Regions from separate parts of the Arthrobacter sp. 01T414 genome, predicted to be linked through region 2. Evidence: riboswitches for the same ligand, from Rfam matches in the RefSeq annotation. Region 2 holds a riboswitch; each other region holds the start of a gene.

Region 1 (12,971 bases), on a different contig from region 2:
ATCCATAGTGCAAAGCTAGCCAGCGCCACCCCGGCACGTCAGGGCCGAAAGTCTCCCGCCGGGTGGCCGGAAGAACCCGCAGGGCCAGGAGGACCGCCCCTTGCTGCCCGCCCCAACACTTGTCAAATTACGTATAGTGAAATGACTCATCTGTAACATTCGCGGCCGCCCCGCTAGCCAAGACGCCACCGGATCCGCCATGCTTAGTCATGACCTCAACGTCGAGCCAGTACCGGATCATCACGGTCTGCACCGGAAACATCTGCCGGTCCCCGATGGCCGAACTGATGCTCGCAGAAGCCGCCGCCGTCGCACAATTGACCGGCGTCCAGATCGACTCCGCCGGCATCACCTCCTACGAGGCAGGCCGTCCGATCGATCCCCGGGCCGCCCGCAAACTGGCAGCCCACAGCATCTCCTCCGAGCGGCACATCGCCCGCGAGTGGCGCAGCGAGTGGTTCCACTCACGTGAGCTGATCCTAGCCCTGGATGTGGACCACTACGGCTGGCTGCGCCAGGCTGCACCGGACCACGCCTCGCTGGCGAAGATCCGGATGCTGCGCAGCTTCGACCCCGCAGTCGCCGGCAAGGACCCCCTGGACCAGGGCATTGAGGACCCATGGTTTGGCGGACACACCGACTTCGACAACACCTGGGAGCTGATCCACGCCGCCATCCCGGGCATCCTTGAGCACGTCAGGGCGCAACTGCAGGAAAGCGGCGGGCGCGTGGAGACCAGCCCGGACCAACCGCACCGGGACGACGCGGGGCACCGGGTACGCTCTAGTTCATGAGCCCCGCACCCGTCATCATCGCCATCGACGGGCGCTCCGGCGCAGGGAAGACCACCCTGGCGATCGAACTCGCGGCCCGCCTCCGGGAACACCACAAGGTCTCGCTCTTCCATCTGGAGGACATCTACCCCGGCTGGAACGGGCTGGCTGCCGGCATTGAACGCTATGCCGCCACCGTGCTTGCCCCGCTGCGCCGCGGCGAACCGGCCCACTGGGTCAGCTGGGACTGGGAACGGCACTACGACGGCGCGGCCCGCCTCACGCAGCCGGCCGAAATCGTCCTCGTCGAGGGCGTGGGCGCCGCCGCCGCGGCCGCCGCGGCCTTCCTCGACGCCGTGGTCTGGGCCGATTCCTCCGACGAGCAGCGCCGCGCCCGGGCGATTGCCCGCGATGGCGCGAGCTATGAGCCTTTCTGGGAGCAGTGGGCCGGCCAGGAAGATGAGTGGCTGGCCGTCGACGACGTTCCTTCCCGGGCCGATGTGCGGGTTCTCAACCTCGCCGACGGCGCCGCCCCGGCCGAGGTGCTGCAGGCCCTCCAATACCTACCAGCCCTGGCGCCCGTGCTGCTCCCCGAGCTGTCGGCCAGCCGCGGACTCCAGCTCCGGGCCGAACGGATCGACGCCGAGCCGCACCCCGCCCGGCTCTTCGAGGCGCTCTACGGCCGGTCCCGCAACGCGGTCTGGCTGGATTCCTCACTCCCCCCGGATGGCCAGGACGGCCGGGGCTGGGGCGGGGAGGCCGCCGAACGCAGCCGTTTCAGCATCCTGGCGGACGACGGCGGCAGCTACGGCCAGTCGGCCCGTCACCGCTCCGGCCGGACCGAGGTGCGCGTTGGCAACGCCACCGCGCAGACCGAGGGAGGGTTCTTCCGCTGGCTTGACGGGGTCTGGGGCCGCGACGTCGTGCGCTGTCCGGCGGGCTATCCGTGCGAGTTCACCCTGGGCTGGCTCGGCTACCTCGGCTACGAGCTCAAGCGCGAGACGGGCGGCAGCGACGTCGGTGCCAGCTCCGCGGATGCCAGCCTGATCTTCGCCGGCCGCGCCGTTGTCCTGGACCACCGGGAGGGTGCGGCCTGGCTGCTCGCCCTCGACTCCCCCGATGCCGGGGACTGGCTGGCCACGGCGCGGGCGGCGGTGGCGGCGGCTTCCGCGGACCGGGAACCGGCCAGTACCGGTCCCGCCGCCGGTAACGGCACCGCCCTGGCGTTCAGCGCCCGCGACACCGAAGCTGCGTACAAGGCCAAGATCGGCGCGGCGCAACACGAGATCGCGGAGGGCAACAGCTACGAGGTCTGCCTCACGACGGCGCTGACGGCCACCGCGGCCGCCGGGGATTTCGAACCGTGGCAGGCGTACCTGGCGCTGCGCCGGCGCAACCCCGCACCGTTCGCGAGCTACCTGCGCTTGGACGACGTCACCGTGGCCAGCACCTCGCCGGAACGCTTCCTGCGGATAGACGCCGACGGGGCGATGCGGGCCGAACCGATCAAGGGCACCCGGAGCCGGGCCTCCGACGCCGCCCGGGACGAGCTGCTGCGCCGCGAGCTGGAATCTTCGCCGAAGGACCGGGCCGAGAACATCATGATCGTGGACCTGCTCCGCAACGACCTGAGCCACTTCGCGGTGCCCGGATCCGTGTCGGTCAGCAGGCTGTGTGCGATCGAAAGCTACGCCACCGTCCACCAGATGGTCAGCACCATCGATGCTCGCCTCCGGCCGGGCATGCCGCGGGCCGAAGCCGTGGCGGCCTGCTTTCCGGCCGGGTCCATGACCGGCGCCCCGAAGGTCAGCACCATGGCCATCCTGGACCGGCTCGAGGGCGCGCCGCGGGGGGTCTACTCCGGGGCGATCGGCTACTTCTCGCTCAGCGGCGCCACCGATCTCGCGGTGGCGATCCGGACCCTGGTGGTGTCCCGCGGGGCGGACCAGGCCAGCACCCTCACCCTCGGCGTCGGCGGCGCCATCACCGCCGATTCCTCGCCGCAGGAAGAGTACGAGGAAATTCGGACCAAGGCCTTCGGCGTGCTCTCGGCCCTCGGCGCGGAGTTCCCGCCGGGCTAGGCGGCACGCCGGGGCACCGGCGGCCGGGCTATTGCAGGGGCCTACTGCAGGGTGGAGGTGAGCCGGGCGACGTTGTCCACGTACTTGACGCCCACGGGCCGCTTCATCCAGTCCTCGAGCGTGAGTTCCCGCGAGATGCCCCGGTAGGTGTCCTCGACGGCGCTGATCCGCCGCACAATGTCCTCACCCAGGAGCATCACCGAGACCTCAAGGTTCAGCGAGAAGGAGCGCATGTCCATGTTGCTGGAGCCCAGCACGGCGACCTCGTTGTCGATCGTGAAGTGCTTGGCGTGCAGCACGAACGGGGCCTTGTAGAGGTAGATCCGCACCCCCGCCTCCAGCAGGGCCTCGTAGTACGACTGCTGGGCGTGGTGGACAAGGAACTGGTCGCCCTTTTCCGAGACGAAGAGCTCAACATCCACGCCGCGCTGCGCCGCCGTCGTCACCGCATACAGCAGCGAATCATCCGGGACGAAGTACGGGCTGCAGATCGAGATCTTGTGCTGCGCGGAGTAGATCAGGGTGTTGAACAGGCGCAGGTTGTTCTCGGTGATGAAGCCGGGGCCGCTGGGCACCACCTGGGCGGTGATGTTGCCGGGGTGCGCTTCCGGCCTGTGCGCCAGCTGGTGTTCCAGGGATTCGTCGGTCTCGCTGAGCCAGTCGGTGGCGAACACCACGTTGAGGGTGGTGACGATCGGCCCGCGCAGGCAGGCCATCAGTTCGACCCATTCCCGGCCGATCTTGCGGTGCCGCGGGTTGTTGTAGGAGGGCTCGATCAGGTTCTGCGAACCGGTGAAGGCGACTTCCCCGTCGATCACCATGATCTTGCGGTGGTTGCGAAGGTCCGGGCGGCGCCACTGGCCGTGCACCGGCCGCAGCGGGAGCATGGGCCGCCAGCGGATTTTGCTGGCCTTGAGCCGGGCGATGAGCTTGCTGTAGCCCTTGATCCGCAGGGTGCCCAGGTGGTCGAACAGGAGGCGGACCTCGACGCCGCGCTCGGCGGCCTCTTCCATCGCCGTGAGCAGGTCGTCCGTGACGTGGTCCGAACTCAGGATGTAGAACTCGGCGTTGATAAAAGACTCGGCTTCGCGCACGGCGGCCGCCATCGCCTTGATGGAGTCCGGGTAGCCGGGCAGGAGCTCCACGTGGTTGCCGTCCACCATCGGCAGCGAGCCGAGGGTCTTGTTCAGCTCCGCGGCGGAGGACACCCATTCCGGGCCGTCATAGTGGCTTTCGACCGTGGCCAGCTCGGACGTGCCGGCCCGCACCCGGGTATTCACCGCGTCCTGCTGAGCACGGCGCTTGCGGGAGAGCCGGAAATTACCGAAGAGCAGGAATAGGACCAGGCCCACGGCCGGGACGAAGAAGATGATCAGGAGCCAAGCCATGGCGGTGGTCGGACGCCGGTTTCCGGGAATGATGCCGAGGGCAAGGACCCGGATGCCGAGATCGACGACGGTCAGGATCAGGATCACCCAGGACGGAAGCGAATCCGCAAGCGAAAATGGCCACAGCACAGGTGAACCCCTCAAGTTCCAGACCCGCGGAACAGTTCCGGAACGGGTAACCGTCAAATCCTATCCCGTCAACTCCCGCACTAAGCTGAAGGCATGACTACCCCCGCCTCTGATCCGGCCCGCGCAACGGTGCTGGTGTTCCTCGATCCCGCGTTTGAGAACGGCCGCGTCGCCGACTCGTCCAAGCCCCAGCTGATGGCCACCGATCAGGGCGCCACCCGCGGGGACGGCATTTTCGAGTCGCTGCTGGTGGTCGGGGGGCGCCCGCGCAAGTTGCAGGCACACCTGAGCCGGCTGGCGGGCTCGGCACGCGCGCTGGAGCTGGACATCCCCGGCGAGGACGCCTGGCGCCGCGCGATCGAGACCGCAGTCAGCGAATACCGCGGCGGGACGGCCCAGTCGGCCGGGCAATCCGTCAGCGGCGACGGCGAAGCCGACGAGGTCGTGGTGAAGCTGCTCGCCAGCCGCGGCGTCGAGGGCGCCCCCACGCCGACGTGCTGGGTGCAGGCCTCACCTCCCCCGGAGGCCGGCCGCCGGCAACGGGAGACCGGCATCGACGTCCTCCTGCTGGACCGCGGCTACGACAGCGAGGTGGGCGAGCGCGCCCCGTGGCTGCTGCTGGGCGCCAAGACCCTGTCCTATGCGGTCAACATGGCGGCGCTCCGGTACGCCCACCACCAGGGCGCGGACGACGTCATCTTCACCTCCGCCGACGGCCGGGTCCTGGAGGGCCCGACGTCGACCGTGCTGCTGGCGCACCTGGAGACCAGCGACGACGGCGCGGGCGGAGTCCGCACCGTGCGCCGGCTGATCACCCCGCAGCTGGACAGCGGAATCCTTCCCGGCACTTCCCAGGGCGCCCTGTTCACCGCGGCCAAGGCCGCCGGGTGGGAGCTGGGCTACGGCCCGCTCGTCCCGGACGACCTGTACGACGCCGACGCCGTCTGGCTCATCTCCAGCATCCGGCTTCTCGCGCCGGTGAACCACATCGACGGCAAGGAGATCGRCACCCCCGAACTGCGGCGGCAGCTCACGTCCGAGCTCAACGAACTGTTCGCCACGATCGAGTAGAGCGGGGCTTAGCCCCGGGCGCCGCTCAGGCTGACGGCGTCGTTGACCAGCCGGGTCAGCTCGGCCGCGGACGTCTTGGTGACATCCGGTCCGGTGGCGACAGCCGTGGCCGAGAACCCGCCGGTGACTCCCATGACCACCAAGGTGCTGATGGTCTCCTTGTTCGGCAGCGTCTGGACCATCAGTGTCGAATAGGTCTTGTCCGCATTGGTCTTCACGTCCAGGGGCACGGTCTTGTTCGTGACCTTCTGGCCCTGGACCTCGATGGTGAAGTCGGCGCACTCCTTGCTGACCTTGGCGGAACTCTCGAGGTTCTTGGCCAGGACTGCCGGATCCTTGACTGCCACAAGGGTCACTGCCGTGACGGCGCGCATCTTGGCCGACTGCGACCCACCGGCGGCGTAGGTGCTGCCCGCCGGGATCTGGGCGTTGCTGTCCGCCACCGCGGCACAGGCCTTCGGGGTGATTACCACCGAGGACATCATTTCCTTGGACGAGGCGATACCCTTCTCCAGCTCGGCCGCCGGGATTGCGGTCAGCCGCTTGTCCTGGCTGTCCCGAAGGCCGGCGACGATTCCAGCCAGCTCCGTCCTGGTGTACGTCCTTGCCTCGGGAGTCGGGGTCGGGCTCGGCGACTCGGTGGCGGACGCTGCCGCGCTCGGCGTTCCGGCGGGGGACGTCCCGGCCGGGGCGGTCGAACCGCCGCAGCCGGCGAGGGCGACGGCGGCAGACATCAAAAGCGCGATCGGCGCGAGGCGTCGCAGGTACATGTGGATCCCCAATTCATTGTGTGAGAGCGCGGATGGGCGCCGGCAGTTCCCCGGAGGCGCGTCAACGGTGACACTACGACATTGGACCGCTCCGGGAAAGGTGCCATGCCAGCGGGAGCGTGACTTAACATGACGACGCCGCCGTGGCGGCCGGCGTCGTCAGTGCTACGTTTTTGAATGAGTAATGAGACCCGGCGCCAAGCCCTGACTTGCCGGTCGGCAACCCTCCCTTTCGCGGCGGGGTGCCTCAGGTGAATACTCGGCATATCGACCATTCGAGCTGCAAGCGTGAAAGTAAGGAGATCCGTCATGCCCGACGCATCCGCATCCGCCGTGCCCGCCACAGCCCCCGCCCAGTCCCCCGCCGGCGGGGCGCCGGCCGAGGAAAAACTGGCCTACCGCCTGTTCACCGGACCCGACGACCGCAGCTTCTGTGAGCGTGTCTCCGCCGCCCTGGCGGAGGGCTACGTGCTGCACGGGAGCCCCTCCGCGACGTTCAACGGCAGTACCGTGATCGTGGCCCAGGCGCTCGTGCTGCCGGCCGCGATCGCGAGCGCCGACGCCGCGGTCGCCAACGCGGTGGACGAGCTGGACGGGGCGGAGTTCGCTGGCGAGGGCCACGCATGAGCTACGCCGGAGACCTGAGCCCGCAGGAAGCCTGGGCCAAGCTGGAGGCGGGCGCCGTCCTGGTGGACGTCCGCACCGAGGGGGAATGGGCGCAGATCGGTGTCCCGGCCACCGCGGCCGCCACCGAAAAGCGGCAGGATCCGCTGTTCGTCCAGTGGAGCCTGGCCGGCGGAGCCGCCAACCCGCAGTTCCTGGAGCAACTCCAGCGGCAACTGCGCGAACAACTGAAGCAACAGGCGAAGGGCACCGAGCTCGTCTTTCTGTGCCGTTCCGGCGCCCGCTCGGTCGCCGCCGCCAACGCCGCCACGGCGGCCGGCTTCACCGCCTACAACGTCCTGGAGGGCTTCGAGGGTGAACCCGGACCAACGGGCAGCCGGACCGTGAACGGCTGGAAGAACCGCGGCCTGCCCACCAACCAGGAAAGCACTAAGTGAGCTTCAATCCCGACGCCCAGGGCTGGAGCCCGGACACCCAGGCCGTCCGCGGCGGACTCGACCGGACCGGGTTCCAGGAGACCACCGAGCCGATTTTCCTGAACTCGGGCTTCGTCTACGAATCCGCCGCCGCAGCCGAGCGCGCCTTCACCGGCGAGGACGAGCGGTTCGTCTACTCCCGCTACGGCAACCCCTCGGTGGCAACGTTCCAGGAAAGGCTCCGGCTGCTGGAGGGGACCGAGGCGTGCTTTGCGACCGCGTCGGGCATGTCCGCCGTGTTCACCGCACTCGGCGCCTTGCTGGGGGCCGGCGACCGGGTGGTCGCGGCCCGCTCGCTCTTCGGCTCCTGTTTCGTCATCCTCAACGAAATCCTGCCGCGCTGGGGCGTGGAGACAGTCTTCGTGGATGGCCCGGACCTCGAGCAGTGGCGGTCCGCGCTGGCCGTTCCGACGACGGCCGTGTTCTTTGAGTCGCCGTCGAACCCCATGCAGGAAATTGTGGACATCGCCGCGGTGAGCGAACTGGCGCACGCCGCCGGTGCGACCGTGGTGGTGGACAACGTCTTCGCCACTCCCCTGCTGCAGCGCTGCGGGGAGCTCGGCGCGGACGTGATCGTGTACTCCGGCACGAAGCACATCGACGGCCAGGGCCGGGTCCTCGGCGGCGCGATCCTGGGTACCCGCGAATTCATCGAGGGCCCGGTCAAGCAGCTCATGCGCCACACCGGCCCGGCACTGTCCGCCTTCAACGCCTGGGTGCTGAGCAAGGGCCTGGAGACGATGGCCCTGCGGGTGAACCACTCCTCCGCCTCGGCGCTGCGGCTCGCCGAATGGCTGGAGGCCCAGCCCGCGGTCAACTGGGTCAAGTACCCGCTGCTGCCGTCCCACCCGCAATACGAACTGGCCGCCAAGCAGATGAAGGCCGGCGGCACTGTGCTGACGCTGGAGCTCTCGCCTTCGCCCGGCCGCTCGGCCAAGGAGGCTGCCTTCGCGCTGCTGGACGCGCTGCGGATCATCGACATTTCCAACAACCTCGGCGACTCAAAGTCCCTCATCACCCATCCGGCCACCACGACGCACCGCGCCATGGGCCCGGAGGGCCGGGCCGCGATCGGGCTGAGCGACGGGGTGGTGCGGCTGTCGGTGGGCCTGGAAGACGTCGAGGACCTGATCCGCGACCTCGGACAGGCACTCAAGCAGGTCTAGCTCCGGCGCACCGGCGAGAGCAGCGCGGCCTGCTCCGATGCTCCTTCGTCGTCCGCGCCGAGCATCGTGACGCGGACGGCATGGGCGACGACGGCGGCCAGGCCGGCGTCGTCGGTGGGCGTGTCCAGCCCCGGTGCGCAGAGCGCCTGGCGCTGCAGCTGCGAGCCCGTGCCGTTGGCCAGCACCCGGTCCACGCCGCGGCGCGCCAGCTCAAGCTCCCCCTGCTCCGCTAGGACGGGGGCGACGAAGTCGACAAGGGCATGGACCACCTCGCCGGCCGGAGCGGGCCGGAAGCTGCCGAAGTCGAGGAGTTTCCCGCGCAGCCCGCAGTTGCTGGCCTGCCACGCGGCCATCTTCAACAGCACGGTCGGCACGGGGACGGGATCCACGCCGTCGCGCCACTCCCGGCTGGCGGACTCTACCAGGGCCCGCACCAGGACGGCGATCAGCGCCGCGTCCTCCGCCCGCAGGCAGACATCCGCGACCCGGACCTCCACCGTGGGGTGGTGCCGGGCCAGCCGGGCATCGAAGTAGATCATCCCTTCGTCAAACAGCACCCCGCTCTCCAGCAGCCGCGTAACCACCCGACGGTACACGGGAAGGCTTCCGAAGATCATGGAGGGCCCAGCGGCCGGCCAGCGGTTCCAGGCCTGGGTGCGGTAGCTCTCGAAGCCGGTCTCCGTCCCGTTCCAGAACGGCGAGTTGGCGCTGAGCGCGATCAACACCGCCAGTTTGTCCCGGATCCGGTCCAGGACGGCGACGCCCTCTTCCGGGGACTCGATGGAGGTGTGGACGTGGAACCCGCAGGTCAGCTGCTCCTGGACGGTGAGGCCGAACCGCTTCTGCATGGTGGCGTAGCGCGGGTTGGGCGTCGTGTGGGTGGCAGATTCCAGCGGCGAGGTGGCCAGCGCAGCCACCCGGGCCCCGTGCATCCGGGCAACCCGGCCCGCGAAGGCCCGGGACTGCCGGATCTGCTGCAGCAGCGCGCCGTGGTCCTGGCTGGGCACGGTCTGGGTCTCGATCTGCTCCAGCTTGAGTTCAAAGCTGAAGCCCGGATCGTCATGGTCCGGATCGGCGGCGGTAGCAGCGGGGCCGGCGGCGGAAGCGGACTGGCCCGCCGTGGCCGCTGCGGATGCAGCAGCGGCGGGTTTCAGCCCGCGCAGCAGTGCGTCGGCCAGTGCCAACGGAACCCCGGTCACGGGATCCACGATCAGCAGTTCCTCCTCCACGCCAAAGGTGCGCATGCAACCATTGTGCGTCAGCACCCGCCCCGGCGCGCTACCCCCAAACGGCGGGGTCGCCGGCGGAGTCAGTCCTGGAAGTACTCGATCTTGGCGCCGATGGTGTTGAGCCGCTCGGCCAGGTCCTCGTAGCCGCGTTCGATCACGTAGATGTTGCGCAGCTCGGAGACGCCCCGCGCGGCGAGCATGGCCAGCAGCAGGCAGGCCGCCGGGCGCAGGGCCGGCGGGCAGCCGACTTCCGCCGCACGCCATTTGGTGGGTCCGTTGACGTAAATCCGGTGCGGGTCCAACAGCTGGACCTGAGCCCCGAGCCTGTTCAGCTCGGTCAGGTAGATGGCCCGGTTCTCGTAGACCCAGTCGTGGATCATCGTCTGGCCGTGGGCATTGGCGGCGATCACGGCGAAGAACGGCAGGTTGTCGATGTTCAGGCCGGGGAAGGGCATCGGGTGGATCTTGTCCTCCGGAGCCCGCAGCACCGAGGGCTGGGTGGTGACGTCCACCAGCCGGGTGCGGCCGTTGCGGGCGACGTACTCCGCCGATACCTCCAGGCGCTGCCCCATCTGTTCGAGCGTCGCCAGCTCGATCTCCATGAATTCGATCGGGACCCGGCGGATCGTCACCTCGGAGTTGGTCACGATGCCGGCGGTGATCAGGCTCATCGCCTCGATCGGATCCTCGGACGGGAAGTACTCGATGTCGACATTGATCGACGGGCGGCCGGCGATCTTCAGCGTCGTGGTGCCTACGCCGTCGATCTCCACGCCCAGGCCCTGCAGGTAGAAGCAGAGGTCCTGGACCATGTAGTTGGGGCTGGCGTTGCGGATCACGGTGGTGCCGCGGCGGTGGGCCGCGGCCATGATGGCGTTTTCGGTCACGGTGTCGCCGCGCTCGCTCAGCACGAAGGACCGGTCGTGGCCGTCCGCGGGCGGCGCCTGCACGCTGTAGAAGCCGGACTTTGCCTCCACACTGAGGTCGAACTGGCGCAGGGCCTGCATGTGCGGCTCCACGGTGCGGGTGCCCAGGTCGCAGCCGCCGGCGTAGGGCAGGCGGTATTCGGCGGACTCATCGAGCAGCGGGCCCAGCAGCATGATGACGCTGCGGGTGCGGCGGGCGGCCTCCACGTCCATCGAGTCGAGGTCCAGCACGGCCGGGCGGCGGATCTGCAGGTCGTTCGCGTTGAGCCAGGTGCACTCGACGCCGATGCTGGTCAGCACCTCCACGATCCGGTTAACTTCTTCGATCCGGGCCAGCCGGCGCAGGACGGTGGTGCCGCGGTTGATGAGGCTGGCGCAGAGCAGCGCTACGCCGGCGTTCTTGCTGCTGTTCACGTCCACGGCGCCGGAGAGCGTCCGTCCGCCTTCCACGCGCAGGTGGGTCATCTGCGGCCGGCCGACTTTGACGATCGCCCGGCCGAAAATGGATTCGAGCCGCTGGATCATCTTCAGGCTCAGGTTCTGCTTGCCCTGCTCCATCCGGGCGATGGCGCTTTGGCTGGTTCCCAGCTCGGCCGCGAGCCTGCCCTGGGTCCAGCCCTTTTCGCCGCGGGCGTCCCGCAGTACGGCGCCGACGTGTTCAGCAGTCTGTTGAGTCATATATCAATCAATATCACGGATGATTTATCCGACGCCGCGAAACCCCCTGCACTGCAGGCAAGCTCACAAAATATTCGTCTGGTGCGATATTTCTTCTAATGACGGGGTCGGAGGGCAGGGATCCGCCGGCTACTGCTGCCCGAGAAACACCATATTCCACGTCCCTGCAGCGAGGGCCGCGGCCACGGCAGCGCCGGAAATCAGCAGGCCGCCGAGGACCACCCATGCGTCCAGCCGGCTGAACGAGGCCGCCCGAGCCCAGGTCCGCTGCGCCCCGCCGAAGCCGCGCGCTTCCATGGTCACCGCGAGCCGGGAAGCGCGGCGGACCGCCTGGACCATCAGGCCGAAGCTTTGCCCCAGCGTAGCTTTCATCCGCTGCCAGGGATTACCGTGCGAGCCGACACCGCGGGCGCGCCGGGCCATGCCGATGGTCTGCCATTCCTCGGCCATGAGCCCCACCAGCCGCATCGCGGCCAGGGTGCCCAGCACGAAGCGGTGCGGCAGCTTCGCCTGCTGTGCCAGGGCATCGGCCAGGTCCGTAGGATCCGTGCAGCTCATCAGCAGCACCGCCGGCAGCGCGATCGCGAGGCCGCGCAGCAGGAAGCCCAGTCCGAGCTGCAGCGATCCTTCGCTGATGGACCAGATGCCGACGTCGAGCAGGATCCGTCCATGGTCCGGGGCCAGGATCGCGGTGCTCCAGCCGCCCACGGCCGCCGCGAGGATCAGCGGCCAGCCGCGCTGCCAGAGCAGGGCCAAGGTCAGGCCGGCAAGCGGGAAGAGCAGCAGTTCGGAGGCGAGCGCCACGGACGCGGACACCCAGTCGATGGAGAGCGCCAGCGCGATCGTGATGAGCACGACGCCGGAGAACTTGGCCAAAGGGTTGGCGCGGGTCAGCAAAGCGTGGTTTCCGCGCAGGGTCAGCGCGTCCCTCATGTGGCCGCCACCCCGTCCGGCTGGGGTGCGCCGAGTTTCAGCTCGGCGCCGCCCAGGACCTGGCTGAATTCCGCATCGTGGGTCACCGAGACCACCGCGGTCCCGGCGTCGAGGAGCTCGGAGAGGAAAGAGGCCAGTTCCGCCCAGGTGTTGGCGTCCTGGCCAAAGGTGGGCTCGTCCAGGATCAGCACCCGCGGGTGCGCAGCCAGCACGGTAGCCACCGAGAGCCGCCGCTTTTCGCCCCCGGAGAGCGTATAGGGGTTGGCGTCCACGAGGTCGCGGAGCCGCAGGCGTTCCAGCAGCTCGTCCACCCGTTCTTCGCCGCGGCCCAGCTGCCGGGGACCGAACATCAGTTCGTCCAGCACCCTGCCGGTGACGAACTGGTGCTCGGGTTCCTGGAACACCGTGCCGATCCTGGCGATCAACTGCTGGGCCTTCCACTTGTAGGGATCGATGCCCGCGCCCTCGCTCAGCCCGGTCGTAGCGGAGACCGCCCCGGCCACCGGTGCCAGCAGGCCCGCCAGGGTCAGGGCGAAGGTCGACTTTCCGGACCCGTTGGGGCCGGTGATGGTCAGCGCCCGGCCCGCCCGGACCTGGGCGGCGATGCCGGACTGCACCGGCGCGGGCGGAACCGTGTGGAAGCCCCGCAGCAATCCGGCGCGGCGCGGGCGTTCCCGGGATACGGCCAGCCCCTCGGCAGCCAGCAGCAGTTCACCGGCAGCGTCAT
Region 2 (5,089 bases):
CGGAAGACCTGCCCGAGATGCGGGAGATCGTCACCGAATGGACCGAGCGCCTCAGCGCCATCTCCTTGGACCTCCTGAGGGCGTTGGCCCTGTCCCTCGGTGCCCCTGAAGATACCTTCGACGCGGCGTTTGCCGCCCGGGCCTTCCCGCTGCTGAAGATCGTGCGGTACCCGGGGGAGTCCGATCCGGAACCCAAGCAGGGCGTGGGGTCCCACCGCGACGGCGGGGTGCTGACGCTCCTCCTCGTGGAACCCGGCAAGGGCGGCCTCCAGGTCGAGTACCAGGGCCAGTGGATCGACGCGCCCCAAGTGCCCGGAACCTTCGTCGTCAACATCGGCGAGATGCTCGAACTGGCGACCAACGGATACCTCAAGGCCACCCTGCACCGGGTGATCTCGCCCCTCCGCGGCACCGACAGAATCTCGCTGCCGTTCTTCTACAACCCGGCGCTGGATGCCACCATGCCGCGCCTCGCGGTCAGCCCGGAGTTCCAGGCCAAGGCCCGCGGCCTTTCGGTGGACCCCACGAACAGCCCGATCCTGGAGACCTACGGCGACAACGCCCTGCGCTACCGGCTCCGGGCGCACCCCAACGTCGTCGAGGTCCACCACCCGGACCTGCTCAAGCACTGACCGGCCTGGCCGGCCCAGAAGCGAATTCGGCCGCCAGCGGTGGGTGGCATCATTGGCACCCGCTGCTGGCGGCCGAAGTTTTTCGGGGAAGACGCGTCAGATGGTGACGGCTCCGGAATCGGTTTCGAAGGTGACGGACATGATTCCCGGCGTCCCGTGCGGGGCCAGCCAGTGCACGTCCACATCCTCCAGCGGCCTCTCGACGGGTTCGCCCAGCCACTCGGTCACACGCTCGGCCGAGCCCGCGATCGTGAGGGCAGACATCTTCACGCTGCTTGCGTAGGCGTTGGACGGGTGCAGCTCGGGGTCGCCTTCCCACTTCAGCATGTAGGGGACCTGCGGATCCGCGATCAGGCCCAGGATGCCGATCTGCTTCCAGACCAGTTCGCGACCGTCCGGGAACTTGCGGTTGCCATTGACGGCCGAGCGGCCCAGCCGCTCCTCGAAGGGCGCCAGGTCGTCGACCTCGACGCACCAGCCCATCCAACCGCCGCCGGCTGCCGAGCGGGCGCGGACTGCCTGCCCGAACGGTGCCTTGTCCGAGGCGGGGTGGTCCAGGACCTCCACGACCTCGAGGTATTTGTGCCCGGCGAGCGGGATGATCATGTTGCGGGTCCCGAATCGGGGGTGTACTCCGCCCTTGACGGCTTCGACTCCGAGGGCGGTCGCAATACGTTCGGTGGTGGCAGCCAGGCCATCCTGTTCACAGGCGTAAGAGACGTGATCCATGCGCATGCCATCATCTTGGCACTTTGTGATGGAGCTCTCAGCTTAGGGTGCCCTAACCGTGGTGGGATGTCATTTTCCGCGGCGATCGGGCGGATCAGCCGGCCGCCCGGGCGCGCTTTCCGGCGGGCTCTCCTTCAGGGGTGGCGTCCGGGGTGCCGGTGCAACGGTCCTTCATCTTTGTCACAAAGCTATTCGGCCGCCGGGGCTGCTTCCTAGACTGAAGCCAGGTCATGAGTGCCAGCACCAAGCCCCGGCTTGCTGGCCGGCAACCCTCCTTGCGCGGTGGGGTGCCCCGGGTGAAGACCTGGCCCTCCGGCGTCCGCCGGGCGGCAAGCGCGGCGCCTGAGCCGTTCCGGTCCCACGGGGCCCGGTGCGGCCTGTGCCCAGTCCTAGGAGCACACCAAATGTCTAACGCCTGGTCCTTTGAAACCCGCCAGATCCACGCCGGCCAGGAGCCGGACTCCGCCACCGGCGCGAGGTCGCTGCCGATCTACCAGACGACGTCGTTCGTCTTTCCCAGCGCCGAAAGCGCCGCCAACCGCTTCGCGCTCGCCGAACTGGCCCCCATCTACACGCGGATCGGCAATCCCACCCAGGATGCGGTGGAACAGCGGATCGCGAGCCTCGAAGGCGGCCTCGGGGCCCTCCTGCTAAGTTCCGGCCAGGCCGCGGAAACCTTCGCGATCCTCAACATCGCCGAAGCCGGGGACCACGTCGTGGCCAGCCCCAGCCTCTACGGCGGGACCTACAATTTGCTGGCCCACACCTTGAAGAAGTTCGGCATCTCCGTGACGTTCGTGGAAGACCCGGACAACCTGAAACAGTGGCGTGAGGCCGTTCAGCCGAACACCAAGCTGTTCTTTGGCGAGGTGGTATCCAACCCCCGCCAGGACGTGCTGGACATCGAAGGCGTCGCGGATGTGGCCCACCGGGCCGGGGTGCCGCTGATCGTGGACAATACCCTCTCCACCCCCTACCTGATCCGGCCGCTCGAGTGGGGCGCTGACATCGTGGTCCACTCGGCCACCAAGTACCTCGGCGGCCACGGTGCCGCGATCGCCGGCGTGATCGTCGACTCCGGGAACTTCGACTTCGGCAAGGACCCGGAGCGCTTCCCCGGCTTCAATACCCCGGATCCCAGCTACAACGGACTGGTCTACGCCCGGGACCTGGGGTCGGACGGGGCGCTGGGCGCGAATCTTTCCTTCATCCTCAAGGCACGGGTCCAGCTGCTGCGCGACCTCGGCTCGGCCGTCTCCCCGTTCAACGCCTTCCTCATCGCCCAGGGCATCGAGACGCTGAGCCTGCGGGTGGAGCGGCATGTCGCCAATGCCCAGCGCGTGGCCGAATGGCTCGAGGCCAGGGACGACGTCGAGTCCGTCGCCTACGCCGGGTTGCCGTCCAGCCCCTGGTACGAGCGCGGCCGCAAGTACGGCCCGAAAGGCACCGGCGCCGTCGTCTCCTTCAACCTGGCCGGGGGAGCGGAAGCCGGCAAGCGTTTCGTTGACGCCCTTGAGCTGCACTCCCATGTGGCGAACATCGGTGACGTGCGCTCGCTGGTGATCCACCCGGCGTCGACTACCCACGGCCAGCTTTCGCCGGAACAGCAGGCGGTAGCCGGCGTACACCCCGGCCTGGTCCGGCTGTCGGTGGGGCTCGAGCACATCGACGACATCATCGCGGACCTCGACGCAGGCTTCCGGGCGGCCAAGAACGGCTGAGGTCACACAGCCGTCACAATCTTCGCGCTTGCGCCGCCGTGTTTCGTAGAATCGAGCCAGGTCATGAGTGCCAGTGACAGCCCCGGCTTGCTGGCCGGCAACCCTCCTTTTGCGGCGGGGTGCCCCGGGTGAAGACCTGGCCTGCCGGTCAGCTGACGGCGGGCAAGCGCGAAGTTAGGTCCTCACATGACGATTGCTGTCACCCGCATGGGTGTACCCGAAAACAATACCTCCGGCGCCGAACGCACGACGGCGGCCGTTCCCGACGGGACGGTGCAGTGCCTCCCGGTCGGCTCCCTGTCCCTTGAGTCCGGCGCCGTCCTGCCGGAGGTCACCCTCGCCTACGAAACCTGGGGGACCCTCAACGCCGATGCCTCCAACGCGGTGCTGATCGAGCACGCCCTGACCGGTGACACCCACGTCACCCGCGGTGCCGGCGAGGAGCCGGGCTGGTGGGAACAGCTCGCCGGTCCAGGCGCCCCGGTGGACACCGAGAAGTACTTTGTGGTGTCCATCAACATCCTCGGCGGCTGCTACGGGTCCACCGGGCCGTCGACCCCGGCTCCGGACGGACGGCCCTGGGGCTCACGCTTCCCGCTGGTCACCCTCCGGGACAGCACCGCCGCCGAAGCCCGACTGGCCGATGCATTGGGAATCCCCAGCTGGTACGCCGTGCTGGGGGGTTCGCTGGGCGGAGCCCGGGCGCTGGAGTGGGCCGTCAGTTACCCGGAGCGGGTCCGGCGCTGTGCCGTGATCTCCATCGGCGCCAGTAGCACCGCCGAACAGATCGCGTTTGCCCAGGCCCAGACACTGGCGATCCGCCAGGACCCGAACTTCAAGGGCGGCGACTACTACGGCGGCCCGGAGCCGGAAGCCGGCCTCGCCCTGGCGCGCCGGATCGCCCACATCACCTACCGCTCCGCCGCGGAACTGGACGGCCGCTTCGGACGGAACGCCCAGGCGGCCGAGGCCCCGCTGGAAGCAGGGTCGCTGGCCGGCCGGGGCCGCTACCAGGTCGAGAGCTACCTGGACCACCAGGGTAACAAGCTGGTGCGGCGGTTTGACGCCAACAGCTACATCGCCATCACCGAGGCGCTGATGAGCCACGACGTCAGCCGCGGCCGGGGGAGCTTGGAGCAAGCCGTTTCCCTCGCGACCGCCGAGTTCTTCGTGGCGGCCGTAGACTCGGACCGCTTGTATTTTCCCGCCCAGTCCCAAGAACTCGCACGAGCCCTGCCGGGGGAGGTTCCGGTGCATCTCATCGAGGCCCCGATCGGCCACGACGGCTTCCTGACCGAAATCGGCCAGCTCAGCGGGCAGCTCCGGGGTGACTTCTTCGCCTAGCAGCGGCCGCCGGGTGTGCATTTTTGCAGACACCCTCTGCGCTATTAGTCGTTGAGCCTGCCGTGAACGACGTCCATACTCGTGGAGAATGACGCCGTGTGTTCCAACTCACACACGCACAGTCAGCCTAATAATCCACGGGGTGTCGAAGGGGACACCGAAGGAGTTCGCATGAGCACGGAAAACGCCGCCGTAAGGCGCGCAGAGGAGCCGGACGTCAAGACGTCCGGGCTGAAGAAGGTAGTAACGGCCTCCATGGCCGGCACGGTGGTGGAGTGGTACGAGTTCTTCCTCTACGCCTCCGCCGCCACCCTGGTCTTTGGCAAGATGTTCTTCCCCAACTCGGGCACGGAACTGGACGGCATTCTTGCTGCGTTCCTGACCTACGCAGTGGGCTTCGTGGCCCGCCCCATCGGTGGCATTGTCTTCGGCCACTTCGGTGACAAGTTCGGCCGCAAGCAGCTGCTGCAGCTCAGCATCATCCTGGTCGGCGTCTCGACCTTCCTGATGGGCTGCCTCCCGAGCTTCCAGCAGATCGGCTACTGGGCGCCGGCCCTGCTGGTCTTCCTGCGCTTCGCCCAGGGCTTCGCCGTCGGCGGCGAATGGGGCGGCGCCGTGCTCCTCGTTGCCGAGCACAGCCCCAGCAAGTCCCGCGGCTTCTGG
Region 3 (12,971 bases), on a different contig from region 2:
GCCTTACGTACCGGCGCCTCCCGGACCCGTCTCGGCCTTCGGCCTGCGCAGCCCGTTCAACGGTATTCCGATCACCTCCGGCTTCGGCTGGCGCGCAACGCCGCCGGGCACTATCGACTTTTACGGCCAGGGCGGCTACATGCACACCGGCATCGACTTCGGTGCCCCCTGCGGCACCCCGGTCTACGCCCCGGCGGCCGGAACTGTCTTCTCCGCAGGGTGGGGGAACGACGGCGGCGGCAACCACGTGAAGATCTCCCACGGTGTCGTGCAGGGCAACTCGCTGACCACGATCTTCTACCACAACACCTCCGTGGTGGTCTCGGCAGGCCAGCAGGTAAGCCAGGGGCAGCTGATCGCCTACTCCGGGACCACCGGCAACTCAACCGGCTGCCACTCGCACTTCGAGACGTGGGTCAATGGCCAGGCAGTCGACCCGATGGGCCTGCTCTAAACTGGAACTAACCCGATCCATCGACTAAGGAGTTTCACCGTGCCTAAAGAAAGTGGCCGGAAGGTAGTGGCCACCAACCGCAAGGCCCGGCACGACTACCACATCATGGACACCTATGAGGCGGGCATCGCGCTCATGGGCACCGAAGTCAAGTCCCTCCGCGAGGGCCACGCCTCAATGGTGGATGGCTTCTGCACCTTCTACAACGACGAGTTGTGGATGGAGGGAATCCATATCCCCGAGTACCACCAGGGGAGCTGGACCAACCACGCCGCCCGGCGGCGTCGCAAGCTGCTCCTGCACCGCGAGGAGCTGACCAAGATCTCGCACAAGATCCGCGAGTCCGGCTTTACGATCGTGCCGCTGCAGCTGTATTTCGTGGATGGCCGTGCGAAGGTCGAGATCGGCGTCGCGCGCGGCAAGAAGGAATACGACAAGCGCCAGACGCTGCGTGAGCAGCAGGACAAGCGCGAGGCCCTGCGCGTCATGCGCGAGCGGAACCGGCGCTAGCCGACGGTTCCGGAACCGGCGGGAATGAATCCCCGCTGGGGTGCGTTATGCTTGGTAGTCCGGGAAGGATCGAGCAGATCCCGACCGGTTTGGTAAAAAAATACGGGGATGATCGGTTTCGACGATGTTAGTCGCGACAGGTGAAGCGGGCCGAGGATGCAGAATTATCTCGTAAACGCTGTCTGCAAACCAATAAGTGCCGAATCAAAACGCACTGACTTCGCTCTCGCTGCCTAAGCAGTAAGACAGTCCGTCAGCCCGAGGTTGCTATTGCCCCGGATCCTGGCGTCATTTAGATAGCCACTGCTGTTTACCTCCGTCATCGGGGTGAACGGGACTCTTAGATGACTGGGCCCGGATCAGCCACCTGTTTGCAGGATGGCTGGGGCCGAGAAAATCCGACGCAAACTGCGCCCGGAGAAGCCCTGACAACACGACATCGGACGGGGGTTCAATTCCCCCCATCTCCACATAGGGAGCCCCGGCAACGGAGTTCCACCCCGTAGCAAAAGGCCGGAAGCATCAGCTTCCGGCCTTTTTGTTGTGCTGGTACTGCGTTGCGTCCGACGCCGGGCGCCGATCAACGCTTCTTGATGTGGGCCACCGGATCTGTGTGCTCGTCCACGATGTGCTTGGCCTTCTTCTCGGCCCGTTTTTCCTTGATGGTTTTGACCGGCTTCTTGGTCAGGTGCCGGTGCGGCGACTTATCAGGCATTTCGCGCTCCCTAAAAGGTGGGGGCCCGGGATGAGCCCGTGCTTTTAAGGCTACGCCTCGGGTACCGCGACGTCCACGATGCCGATGAAGCGGCTCCCGACGCCCTCGTACTCGCTGCGGACCAGCCCGGCGTGCAGGGCGGGCAGTTCGTACGGGGCGTGGTGCGCGCAGCAGATGTAGCTGAACTCCGGCCACCACTTCTTGGGCCGGGCGGTTTCGGAGAAGCCGCAGACGGCACAGGTCAGCTGCACCCAAACCGGGCGTTTGCCCGTCCGGTTGGCCCGGGACTGCAGCAGCCACGCAGGAGGGCTGTCCAGCAGTTCATCCAGTTCGGCGTCGGACAAGCGGGACGGAATGCCGTGGCGGTGCGCCATTTCCAGCGGAATATCAAGGATCTGGGCAGCTTCACGTCTCGTAACCATCCTTCAACTTTACGGGATTCCGGCACATCAACAGCTGCCGAGCGGCCGGTGCTAGGCTCATCCCAAACCCGGCGCCCGCCCCCAAACGGGCAGTGAGGAAGGCAGCAGCCATGTCCGGCACTCCCGCCGCAGCCATGTCCAGCCTTGAGAAGCGCGTGCTGTACGTGGCGATCATCGCGTCCTTCATTGCTTTTCTGGATGGGTCGGTGGTCAACCTTGCCCTCCCGGCGATAAACCGGGAGCTCGGCGGCGGCCTGGTGGTCCAGCAATGGGTGGTGGACGCCTACCTGCTGACCCTGGGGGCACTCATCCTCGTGGCAGGATCGCTCTCGGACCAATTTGGCCGGGTGCGGGTCCTGGAATGGGGTCTCGCGGGCTTTACCGCCACCTCCATCCTCTGCGGCCTGGCCTGGAACGGGGAGTCGCTGATTGTGGCCCGCGGGCTGCAGGGCGTCGCCGGAGCCCTGCTGGTGCCCAGTTCGCTTGCCCTGATCGTGACCGTGTTCAGCGGCCCGGCCCAGTCCGCAGCGATTGGCAAGTGGTCCGCCTGGACGTCCGGGGCCATCGTGGCGGCCCCCGTACTTGGCGGTATCTCCGTGGACGTGTTCACCTGGCGGGTCATTTTCTTCCTCAACATAGTTCCGGCGGTTGCCGTGTGGCCGGCCCTGCGCAAGCTCCGGGAGATGGACCTGGGGCGCGCGCCCGGTAGCACCATTGACGTCGCCGGAACCGTACTGGCGATCATCGGACTGGGCGGCATCGTCTATGCCTTCATCGAACGCGGGACCCTTGGCTGGGGCGCCCCGCAGGTCTGGCTGCCGCTGGTGCTCGGCGTCGCCGGTCTCACCGCCTTCCTGCTCCACGAACGGCGGACCCCGGCGCCGATGATGCCGCTGCGGCTCTTCGCCATCCGGAATTTCGGCTGGGGCAACATCGCCACCACCGTTATCTACGGCGCGCTGAACCTCGGCTTCTTCGTGCTGGGGCTCTTCCTGCAACAGGTCGCCGGCCTGGGCGCCACGGCCGCCGGCTTCGCCCTGCTGCCGTCCACCCTGATCCTGCTCCTGCTTTCAGCCAAAATCGGGGCACTCTCGGGCCGGTTCGGCCCGCGCTGGTTCATGACCGCCGGGCCGTTGCTCTGCGCGGCGGGTTTCGTCATGCTGATGGGCATCGGACTGCCGCTGGATTATTTCGCGCAGGTCTTCCCCGGGTTGGTGGTCTTCGGCGTCGGTTTGGCCGTGACCGTGGCGCCGCTGACTTCGGCCATCCTGGGAGCCGTGGATCCGGAGGAAGCCGGCATCGGATCGGCGGTGAACAACGCGGTCGCCCGTATCGCGGGCCTGGTGGCCATCGCCTTTGCCGGCCTCATCACCGGGCCGGTGATTACGACGTCGGGCCTGCACGGCACAGCGGCGGTCACCGCGGGACTCTTCATCGCGGGCGCCCTGGCGTCCGCCGTCGGGATCAGGAATCCGCCGCCGGGGCAGGAGCAGGGGCAGAGCCAGGACGCGGGCGGCCGGGCGGACTAGGGGGCGACGCTGCAGCCGGAGTGGGCGGCGTCGCTGTGTACCCATAGCGCGGAGGCCACCTCGTCGGCGAGGTCGATTTCGCGCAGCGCCGCTCCCGTGCCGATACGGACCACGAGCGGGCCGCCGAACGGCTTCCGGCCGAGCACCTCGACGTCGGCGTCCAGGTCGATCTGCTCCGCAGCGAGGTAGCGAAGCAGTTCCGGGTTCTCGTCGCTGATCCGGGTGATCCGGCCGGTGTGGCCGTCGTCGAGCTCGCTCATCCGGTACGCCGGCGGCATCAGGACCGAACCATCTGCTGCCGGAATGGGGTCCCCGTGCGGGTCGCGGACCGGGTTGCCCAGCTTTGCGGACATCCGCTCAATGAAGGTGTCGGAGACGGCGTGTTCCAGCAGTTCGGCCTCGTCATGGACCTCGTCCCAGCGGTAGCCAAGCTCCTGGACCAGGAAGGTCTCGATCAGCCGGTGCCGCCGGACCATGGAGAGGGCCAGCCGCACGCCGTCCGCGGTCAGGGTGACGGCGCTGTACGGCTTGTGGTCCACCAGGCCTTGGTCCTTGAGCTTGCGGACCATCTCGGAGACCGAGGAGTTCGCGACGCCGAGGCGCTGGGCCAGCTGCGTGGAGGTGATGGGCTTGTCCTGCCACTCCGTGAAGGAGTAGATGACCTTGACGTAGTCCTCGATCGAGGAGGAGGGCGGACTGGTCTTCACAGCCCCAAGCCTACCGTCCGGCGGCACCGGTGAAGGTGAGCCACAGCAGGACCAGGTTCAGCGCCACCACCAGGACAACGCTGACCACGGCGGCGACGCGCAGGGTCAGGCCGTCCGCGAACTGGCCCATCAGGGTCTTGCTGCTGGTCAGCACCACCAAAGGGACCAGTACGAAGGGAATGCCGAAGCTGAGCACCACCTGGCTGAGCACCAGTCCCCAGGTGGGGTCGAAGCCGACGGCCAGCAGCACGACGGCGGGAACCAGGGTGAGTACCCGGCGCGTCATCAGCGGAATCCGGATCTTGAGCAGGCCCTGCATGATGGTGCCGCCGGCGTAGCAGCCCACCGAGGTGGAAGCCAGGCCGGAGGCGAGCAGGCCGACGGCGAAGACGACGCCCACCACCGGACCGAGGTTGGCCGTGATGGCGGCGTGCGCGCCTTCGATCGTGTCCGTTCCCCCTTCGCCGCCCAGCGTGGACGCGGCCAGCAGCAGCATTCCGATGTTGACGATGCCGGCGACGGCCAGCGCCGCGACGACGTCCCAGCGCGTGGCCTTGACCAGCCGGGCAATGGCGTGCGGCGGGACGTGGAGATGGGGATTGGGCCGGTGCCGGTCACGGGAGAGCGCCGAGTGGACGTAGATGGCGTGCGGCATCACGGTGGCGCCGAGCATGCTCGCGGCCAGCAGCACGGTGTCCGGGCCCTGGAATCCTGGAACCAGGCCGGCTACGACGCCGCCCGGGTCAGGCGGACTGATGAACAGCCCGGCCAGGAACCCGACGGTGATGATGCCCAGCAGGAACATGATGACGAACTCGAACGGACGCTGCTGGTTCCGGCTCTGCACCGCGAGCAGGGCCATCGAAATGCCGCCGACAATGACGGCGCCGAGGGGGAGGGGCAGGCCAAAGAGCAGATACAGGGCCACCGCGCCGCCCACCACTTCGGCCAGGTCCGTCGCCGCGGCCACGATTTCGGCCTGCACCCAGAAAGCACGGCGCCAGGCGGGCCTGAGCCGCTCGCCGAGGATCTCCGGGAGGCTCTTGCCCGTGACGATGCCGAGCTTCGCGGACTGGTACTGGACCAGCACGGCCATCACGTTGGCGGCAACAAGCACCCAGACGAGCAGGTAACCGTATTGGGCGCCGGCCGTGAGGTTCGCGGCGACGTTGCCGGGGTCCACGTAGGCAATAGCGGCCACGAACGCGGGGCCGAGCAGACCGAGGAGGGCCCGGCGGCTACCCCGGATCCTGCGGGCAGGCGGGTGCCCTGCGGGCTGGGGTTCGTGTCCGGTTGTTTCCAGCACTGCGGGCTCCCAAGAAGTTCCTGAGTGCCTACACGCAAAAGTTAGGCACACCGAAATCATAGGCGTCGCGGCGGCGACGGTGCAATGCGGAAACCTCAGGCTTTGGTGGCGCGCCAGCTTTGCGTCAGGTAGGGCAGCGCCACCATCTCATCCGGGCCGTGCGCGAGGTGTTCGTGCAGGTACCAGTCGAGGTTGCCGAGCACCTTGGCGCGGGTAGCCTCGCCGGCCCGTAGATAGTAGCTCCGGGACTTGGCCAGTTCCATGATGTCCCGGGTGGTCACCGGATCCTCCCAGCGGGTGAGGTGGCTCTGCAGCCCGGTGAATTCGGGACCCAGCGGCGGCCTGAAGTGGGGCTTGTGGACGTCCCCGGCGTGCATGATCCGGGAGAGCCGGTGCACCCAGGGCACGGAGGTATCCAACTGGTTCCAGACCAGGCCAAGCACACCGTGCGGGCGCAGGATCCGTGCCGCTTCGGTGCTGGCCAGCAGCGGATCGCACCAATGCCAGGCCTGCGCCACTGTAACCAGGTCGAAGGCCTCCGCCGGCAGGCCCGTGTATTCGGCGGTGCCCTCGACGGCGGTGACGCCCGGCAGGGCCCGGCGCAGCTGCTCGAGCATGTCGAGGGACGGATCCACGGCCACGGTCCGGAGCCCGCGCTCGACCAGCAGGGTCGTGAACTTGCCGGTCCCCGCGCCCAGGTCGGCGGCGTCGCTGGCCCCTGCGGGTATCAGCCAGTCGGCCGAATCCGCCGGATAGCCAGGCCGGACCCGGTCGTAGTGCTCGCCGCCGTCCTGGAAGCTCTGGCCGAGCTCCTGCCGCCGGTGGTGGTGGAGTTTGGGGCCGCCGCGTGCCACGTGCGATCTCCTTCGGCAGCTTTTGGTAAGTACCATCCGAATTTACCGCACGGGGCCGGACCCCGGAGCCCTTAGTCGGCGGTGCAGGGGGCGGCGCCGGCAGTGCCAGGCGTGTTGGGCGCCCAGTGCGGGTAGCTGCGGGTGTCGTTGGCCGGCACCCACCGTCCGGCGTCCACGACATAGTCCCAGCCGAGGCCGTTCCGCCGCAGCTCCCGGATTCCGGCGAGCAGCCGCTCGGCATCCTCAAGCCGCGACCCGAGGCCGAAGCTGGCGCGGAGCGACCCGGCGGGCAGGCCCAGCCGCTTCAGCAGCGGGTGCGCGCAAAACCGCCCGTCGCGCAGTCCGACGCCGTGCTCGGCCGACAGGTAGGCCGCGACCAGTCCGGCGTCGTAACCGGCCACCGAGAAATTGACGACGCCGATCGTCCCGGGGCCGGTCGCCAGGGCGGTGTCCTCGAAGATGTGGTGGACGCTCACGCCGTCGATCAGCTGCAGCCCCTCGACCAGGTAGGAGCGGATGGCGTCCTCGTGGGCGTGCCACTGCTGCTCGTCGAGCGCCTCGATGACCTGGCTGGCACGGGCCAGCGCGGCCGCACCCAGGACATTGGGGGAGCCACCCTCGTGGCGGGCTGGGCCTGTGGTCCAGCTGACGGAGTCGAGCCGTGCGTCCCGTACGGCGCCGCCGCCGGCCAGATGCGGGGTGCCGGCGTCCAGCCAGTCCGGCCGTCCCACCAGCACGCCGGCGCCGAACGGGGCGTAGAGCTTGTGGCCGGAGAAGGCGAGGTAGTCGACGTCGTCCGCGGCGATGTCGATGCGGCGGTGCGGGGCGAGCTGGGCCGCGTCGACGGCAATCCGGGCACCGAATTCGTGCGCCAGGGCGGCCAGCTCGCGGATCGGCAGGATTTCGCCGGTGACGTTGGAGGCGCCGGTCACGGCGAGCAGGTTGACGCCGCCAAGGGCGAGTTCCGCCCGCAGCCGCTCCACGGTGCCGCGCAGGGTGGGGGCCGCCACGACGCTGCGGTGCGGGACGTTCTGCCAGGGCAACAGGTTGGCGTGATGCTCGATGTCCAGGTAGAGCACCTCGCCGGTGTGCCGGCCGCCGTCGGCCGGCAAACAGCCGGCCAGCAGGTTCAGCGAGTCGGTGGTGTTCCGGGTGAAGATCACGGAGTCGTCCGGCCGGCCGCCGACGAAGTCGCGGACGATGTTCCGGGCGTTTTCGTACACTGAGGTGCTCAGCTGGGAGGCGTACCCGGCGCCGCGGTGCACGCTGGCGTAGTACGGCAGGATCTCGTTCAGGTAGGCGGACACCACGGACAGTGCCGGGGCCGAGGCTCCGTAGTCCAGGTTGGCGTAGCGGACCTGGCCGCCCTGGATCAGTGGGGCCTGGATTTCAGCGCCGGACACCGCGGACAGCGGCTGGCGGGCGGCGTCGATACGTGCGTCGCCAACGGCGGCGGGGGAGGTGCTGTGGCTGGGGATGGTGGCAGTCGTCATGGGACCTCGCTCGAAAAGGACCCCGCTCACAGGGGATCCGCGCTTGCCGGGTCCGCTCCGGACCGGCCAGGTCGTCACCCGGGGCACCCCGCCGCGAATGGAGGGTTGCCGGCCAGCAAACCGGGGTTTAGCGCTGGCACTCGTGACCTGCTTCGAGCCTAGGACATGGCCGGCCGCGCCGAAAAGGCAGGCCGGAATGTGAAGCGCAGTGTTACGGACTGCCGTTGGCGCGCCACACTAGAGCAGGTCGTCGAGGCCGGGGTTGAGGCGCTTCAGGACTTCCGAGTGCAGGATCGAGTTGGTGGCCAGGGCGTTGCCGCCGAAGGGTCCGTCCTCGCCGTCGAGCGAGGTGAAGCGGCCCCCGGCCTCCGTCACAATCGGGACGAGCGCGGCCATGTCGTAGAGGTTGAGCTCCGGCTCGCAGGCGATGTCGACGGCGCCCTCGGCCACGAGGCAGTAGGACCAGAAGTCGCCGTAGGCGCGGGTGCGCCATACCTCTTCGGTAAGGCCGAGGAACTCGTCGAGGTTTCCGCGCTGCTTCCAGCCGCCGAGGCTGGAGTAGGAGAGGGACGCATCCTCGAGCCGCGAGACGTTGGAGACCTTCAGCCGGGTGGCGGCGGCCAGTGAGCGGCCCATGTACGCGCCGGCGCCTTTAGCGGCCCACCAGCGCTTGCCCAGGGCGGGGGCGCTGACGACGCCGACCACGGGTTCTCCTTCGTCCACAAGGGCGATCAGGGTGGCCCAGACGGGGACGCCGCGGACGAAGTTCTTGGTGCCGTCGATCGGGTCGATGATCCACCGCCGCGAGCCGTGGCCGGAGCTGCCGAACTCTTCGCCGAGGACGGCGTCGCGCGGGCGGGAGCGGGAAAGCTGGCCGCGGATGGCTTCCTCGGCGGACTTGTCCGCGTCGGTGACGGGGGTGAGGTCCGGCTTCGTCTCGATCCGAAGGTCGAGCGCCTTGAAGCGGCTCATGGTCTGGGAATCTACGGAATCTGCCAGTACATGGGCAAGGCGCAGGTCATCGTTGTAGCTCGAAGCTGGTTGGCTCATGCTTCCAAACTACCGTCAAAACGCCCCGAGGACGGGGAGGCCACGTCGCAGCCTGCCTAGTGGGCGCTGCTAGGAGACGCTGCCGAGTTCCTTGGTTTCCTGCGCTTCCATCCGCGGATCCGTGCCGAGCAACCGGCGCAGGGAGGCAAGGCGGGCCGGTCCCGACGGGCCCGCGTGGCCGCCCTGCACCCACGCGTCCACTCCGCAGTTCACGGCGGTGGCGTCGTGCTTGCAGCCTCGTTCGCAGTCGTCGGTGCCCGGTGCCAGGTCCGGGAAGGAGCGCAGGATCCGGTCCGGGTCCACATGGGCCAGGCCGAAGGATCGGATGCCGGGAGTGTCGATGATCCAGCTGCCGGCCGGGGCATCGCTGACCTTCAACGCCAGCGCCGAGGAGGAGGTGTGGCGGCCCCGGCCGGTGACGGCGTTGACGCCGCCCGTGGCCCGTTCGGCCCCGGTGAGGGCGTTCACCATGGTGGATTTGCCGACGCCGGAGTGGCCCAGCATGACGGTTACTTTCCCGTCGAGGTGCTCTCGCAGCTGCGAGACCGCGGCCTTGTCCAACCGGGCGGACAGTCCGTCGTCGGAGCGGGCGTCGATGCCTGAGGCGGCCGAATCCGCCGTCTTGGAGATGATGACCGGGAAGTCGAGGTGCTGGTAGTTGGCCAGCAGCTCGGCGGGATCCTTGACGTCGGCCTTGGTGACCAGCAGCAGGGGATCGATGCCGGCGTCATAGGCGGCCACGAGGGCGCGGTCGATGAAACCGGTGCGCGGTTCCGGGTTTGCCGCGGCTACGACGACGACGAGCTGGTCGGCGTTGGCGACGACGGCGCGCTCGATCGGGTCCGTGTCGTCCGCGCTGCGGCGCAACAGCGTCCGGCGGTCCTGGATCTTGACCAGCCTGGCCAAGGTGTCGGGTTCGCCGCTGACGTCCCCGACGAGGGAGACGAAGTCCCCGGCAACCACGGGATTGCGTCGCAGCTCCCGGGCCCGGGCCGCGATGATCTTGCGTTCGTCGGCTGTGCCCTCACCGACGACGGCGGTGTAACGGCCCCGGTCCACGGTGACGATCCGGCCGGTGACGGCGTCGTCGTAGCTGGGCCTGTCCTTGGTGCGGGGGCGGGAGCCCTTTTTGTTGGGGCGGATCCTGACGTCGGATTCGTCCCAGGAATCAGTGCTGCGTGCCACCGGCGGCGTCCTTGTCTGGGGTGCCTGTCTGGCCGAGCATGGCCGTCCACAATTGCGGGAAACCGGGCATTGTCTTGGCTGTGGTGTCGATGTCTTCGACCTGGACCCCGGGGACGGCGAGTCCCAGGATGGCACCGGCGGTGGCCATCCGGTGGTCGGCGTAGCTGTGCACGACGCCGCCGTGCAGCGTCGCCGGCCGGATGATGAGTCCGTCCTCGGTTTCTTCCGCGTCGCCGCCGAGGCGGTTGATTTCCGCAACGAGGGCGGCGAGCCGGTCCGTTTCATGGCCCCGGAGGTGGGCGATTCCGCTGAGCCGGGAGGGGCCGTCGGCCAGGGCACAGAGGGCTGCCACGGTGGGAGCGAGCTCGCTGGTGTCGTCGAAGTCGCCGCCCTTGATCTCCGGACCGCCGGTCACGGTCAGCGTGCCGCCCTCCAGCGTCACGGTGGCGCCCATGCTGGCGAGGATGCCGCGCCAGAGATCCCCGACCTGCGTGGTCCCGGCCGGCCAGTTGGGGATCCGTACGGTGCCACGGGTGGCAAGCGCCGCCGCGAGGAACGGCCCGGCGTTGGAGAGGTCCTGTTCGATCCGCTGGTCGAAGGCACGGATGGGGCCGGGGGAGACCACCCAGTGGTTTGGCACCGAGTCGTCGACCGCCACGCCGACGCCGCGCAGTGCGGCCACCGTCATGGTGATGTGGTCGAGGCTCGGCACCGGCCTGTTTGCTCCGTCGCTGCTGCGGTGCTCCAAGTGGAGTCCCTCGGTGAAGCGGGCGCTGGCCAGCAGCAGGGCGGAGACAAACTGGGATGAGGCGCTGGCGTCAATGACGAGGTGGCCGCCGCGGACTTCGCCCGTGCCCTCGACGAAGAACGGCAATGACGATGCCGGTCCGCCGTCCGGCGCGCTGACTGCCACGCCGAGGCCGGTCAGGGCTTCGATAATGGTGCCCATCGGCCGTTTGCGGGCGTGCGGATCGCCGTCGAACACCGTCCGGCCGCGGTGCAGCGCGGCAACCGGCGGAACGAAGCGCATGACCGTGCCGGCGAGGCCGCAGTCGATGGCGGTCTCGGCAGCAGCAGCATCGAGCGCAATGGGGGTGATGGCCAGGTCGGGGCCGTAGGCTCCGTCGCCGGGCACTTCGGTAATGGTGGCCCCCAACTGCCGTAGGGCCTCGATCATCAAGGCCGAGTCCCGCGAGTGCAGCGGCGCACGCAGCCTGGACGGACCGTCCGCGAGGGCGGCCAGAACCAGATACCGGTTCGTCAGGGACTTGGACCCTGGGACCGTCACGGTAGCGTCGACGGGACGTTCCGCGAACGGCGCAGGCCAGTGCGGACCGCCGCCAGCCGGAAGGGAAGGGGCTGCTGCGGTGGGGGTGGTGCCAGTCATTGCCGTCTTAGGCTCCGACGGCGTGGTCGACGGCCTTGCGTACCGCCTTGTCAGCCTTCTTCAGCTTCTTGCCGGTGGTCTTCCGGGCGTCGGCCGCGAGGTGCGCGGTGGTCTTCCGGGCGTCGGCCGCGAGGTGCTCCGCGCGCCAGGCCAGGCTCGGCTTACCCGCGGTGTCCACGGCAGCCAGCAACACTCCACCGGTCAGCGAGACGTTCTTCAGCAGCTGCTTGCGCCGGGCGTCCCGGCCTTCTTTGGAGGAGATGTCCGCACTGCGCCATTCCACGAAACCATTGAGCGCCGAGATGACAGCGAGCACGGTGGCGGCGAGGCGGGCTGACTTACCCAGGGCCAGGCACACGCCGGCACCCACCTGGGTGCCGCCGATCACGCGGGCCAAAACCTTCTCATCGGCCTGAAAGGGGAGGGACTCGGCAGCGCGGCGCAGCAGGGGAGACAGCTGGGTTGCCGTGTCATCCGCGTTCTTTAGCTTGTCCATGCCTGCGAGCACGAAACTGGAGGCGAGCATGGGACGGGCGAGAAAGCGGACAAAGGACATGAATTTCCTCCTGGATGGACGAACCGCGGACGCTATGCGGGAGAACCGGTTCTAGTCTTGCACTTTTGCGGAATATTTGCCCGTTGTGCGCGGTTGTGCAAGACAGAATCCAGCCGAAATGGGGGCGGGAAAACCAGCGCAGTAACGAGGTGCACGGCCGGTTGTTCGGCCTGTGCAGGAAGGCGGAGGTTTGATTCTGGTTAAAGAATCCGGGCTATTGGAAGAAACCGCTGCGGACCCATGGGCCGCGGCCCGGACGGGAGCCTTAAGCGGCCGCCGGAAGGTGACAGTAGACTTGAAGGCAATGAGCACCATGGATCCGGCCGTTGCGGCCATGCACGAGGTTGCCGGAAACGACGACGCCAAGCCCTCCGAGGCAACCGCCGCCAGCAGCGCGGCGGTCACCACCCCGGTGGACGAGGCCGTTGCGGAACGGACAGCCGCAGAGACCGTAGCAGCGGACGGCACCGGCCAGCCGCTGGACACCGCGGCTGAGACTACGGACGAGCGCCGAGTGCGCTTCGAACGCGACGCGATGCAGTACGTTGACCAGCTTTACTCCGCGGCAATGCGGATGGCCCGGAATCCGGCCGACGCCGAGGACCTGGTCCAAGAGGCCTACACGAAGGCGTTTTCCGCCTTTCACCAGTACAAGCCCGGGACGAATCTCAAGGCCTGGCTGTACCGGATCCTCACGAACACGTACATCAACCTGTACCGCAAGCGTCAGCGCGAACCGCTGCAGTCCAACTCGGACACCATCGAGGACTGGCAGTTGGCCCGCGCGGAGTCGCACACCTCGA

The links. Region 2 has a riboswitch for S-adenosylmethionine ahead of metX (homoserine O-acetyltransferase MetX). Riboswitches for the same ligand answer to the same signal wherever they lie in the genome.
Region 1: linked by a shared signal. The riboswitch ahead of AC1DK9_RS00315 (DUF1737 domain-containing protein) and the one ahead of metX (homoserine O-acetyltransferase MetX) in region 2 are both predicted to bind S-adenosylmethionine.
Region 3: linked by a shared signal. The riboswitch ahead of AC1DK9_RS04785 (aminotransferase class V-fold PLP-dependent enzyme) and the one ahead of metX (homoserine O-acetyltransferase MetX) in region 2 are both predicted to bind S-adenosylmethionine.

The regions. Positions count from the first base shown of each region.
Region 1 is NZ_JBFTQK010000001.1:72,332-85,302, reverse strand. It holds gene AC1DK9_RS00345 (DUF4386 family protein) at 1-6, opposite strand, end outside; gene AC1DK9_RS00340 (low molecular weight protein-tyrosine-phosphatase) at 210-794, shown strand; gene pabB (aminodeoxychorismate synthase component I) at 791-2,854, shown strand; gene cls (cardiolipin synthase) at 2,896-4,371, opposite strand; gene AC1DK9_RS00325 (aminodeoxychorismate lyase) at 4,465-5,442, shown strand; gene AC1DK9_RS00320 (hypothetical protein) at 5,451-6,212, opposite strand; SAM riboswitch class IV at 6,393-6,507, shown strand; gene AC1DK9_RS00315 (DUF1737 domain-containing protein) at 6,522-6,839, shown strand; gene AC1DK9_RS00310 (rhodanese-like domain-containing protein) at 6,836-7,273, shown strand; gene AC1DK9_RS00305 (O-succinylhomoserine sulfhydrylase) at 7,270-8,478, shown strand; gene AC1DK9_RS00300 (glutamate--cysteine ligase 2) at 8,475-9,722, opposite strand; gene AC1DK9_RS00295 (UDP-N-acetylglucosamine 1-carboxyvinyltransferase) at 9,788-11,311, opposite strand; gene AC1DK9_RS00290 (energy-coupling factor transporter transmembrane component T family protein) at 11,441-12,244, opposite strand; gene AC1DK9_RS00285 (ABC transporter ATP-binding protein) at 12,241-12,971, opposite strand, start outside.
Region 2 is NZ_JBFTQK010000003.1:93,589-98,677, reverse strand. It holds gene AC1DK9_RS08985 (isopenicillin N synthase family dioxygenase) at 1-632, shown strand, start outside; gene AC1DK9_RS08980 (VOC family protein) at 729-1,367, opposite strand; SAM riboswitch class IV at 1,588-1,703, shown strand; gene AC1DK9_RS08975 (bifunctional o-acetylhomoserine/o-acetylserine sulfhydrylase) at 1,766-3,082, shown strand; SAM riboswitch class IV at 3,142-3,257, shown strand; gene metX (homoserine O-acetyltransferase MetX) at 3,269-4,426, shown strand; gene AC1DK9_RS08965 (MFS transporter) at 4,598-5,089, shown strand, end outside.
Region 3 is NZ_JBFTQK010000001.1:1,019,262-1,032,232, forward strand. It holds gene AC1DK9_RS04740 (peptidoglycan DD-metalloendopeptidase family protein) at 1-454, shown strand, start outside; gene smpB (SsrA-binding protein SmpB) at 494-964, shown strand; RNA gene ssrA (transfer-messenger RNA) at 1,069-1,437, shown strand; gene AC1DK9_RS04755 (hypothetical protein) at 1,545-1,679, opposite strand; gene AC1DK9_RS04760 (hypothetical protein) at 1,730-2,101, opposite strand; gene AC1DK9_RS04765 (MFS transporter) at 2,212-3,630, shown strand; gene AC1DK9_RS04770 (metal-dependent transcriptional regulator) at 3,627-4,337, opposite strand; gene AC1DK9_RS04775 (Nramp family divalent metal transporter) at 4,348-5,640, opposite strand; gene AC1DK9_RS04780 (class I SAM-dependent methyltransferase) at 5,739-6,497, opposite strand; gene AC1DK9_RS04785 (aminotransferase class V-fold PLP-dependent enzyme) at 6,569-7,990, opposite strand; SAM riboswitch class IV at 8,025-8,138, opposite strand; gene hisN (histidinol-phosphatase) at 8,228-9,040, opposite strand; gene rsgA (ribosome small subunit-dependent GTPase A) at 9,110-10,225, opposite strand; gene aroA (3-phosphoshikimate 1-carboxyvinyltransferase) at 10,209-11,612, opposite strand; gene AC1DK9_RS04805 (DoxX family protein) at 11,620-12,168, opposite strand; gene AC1DK9_RS04810 (sigma-70 family RNA polymerase sigma factor) at 12,359-12,971, shown strand, end outside.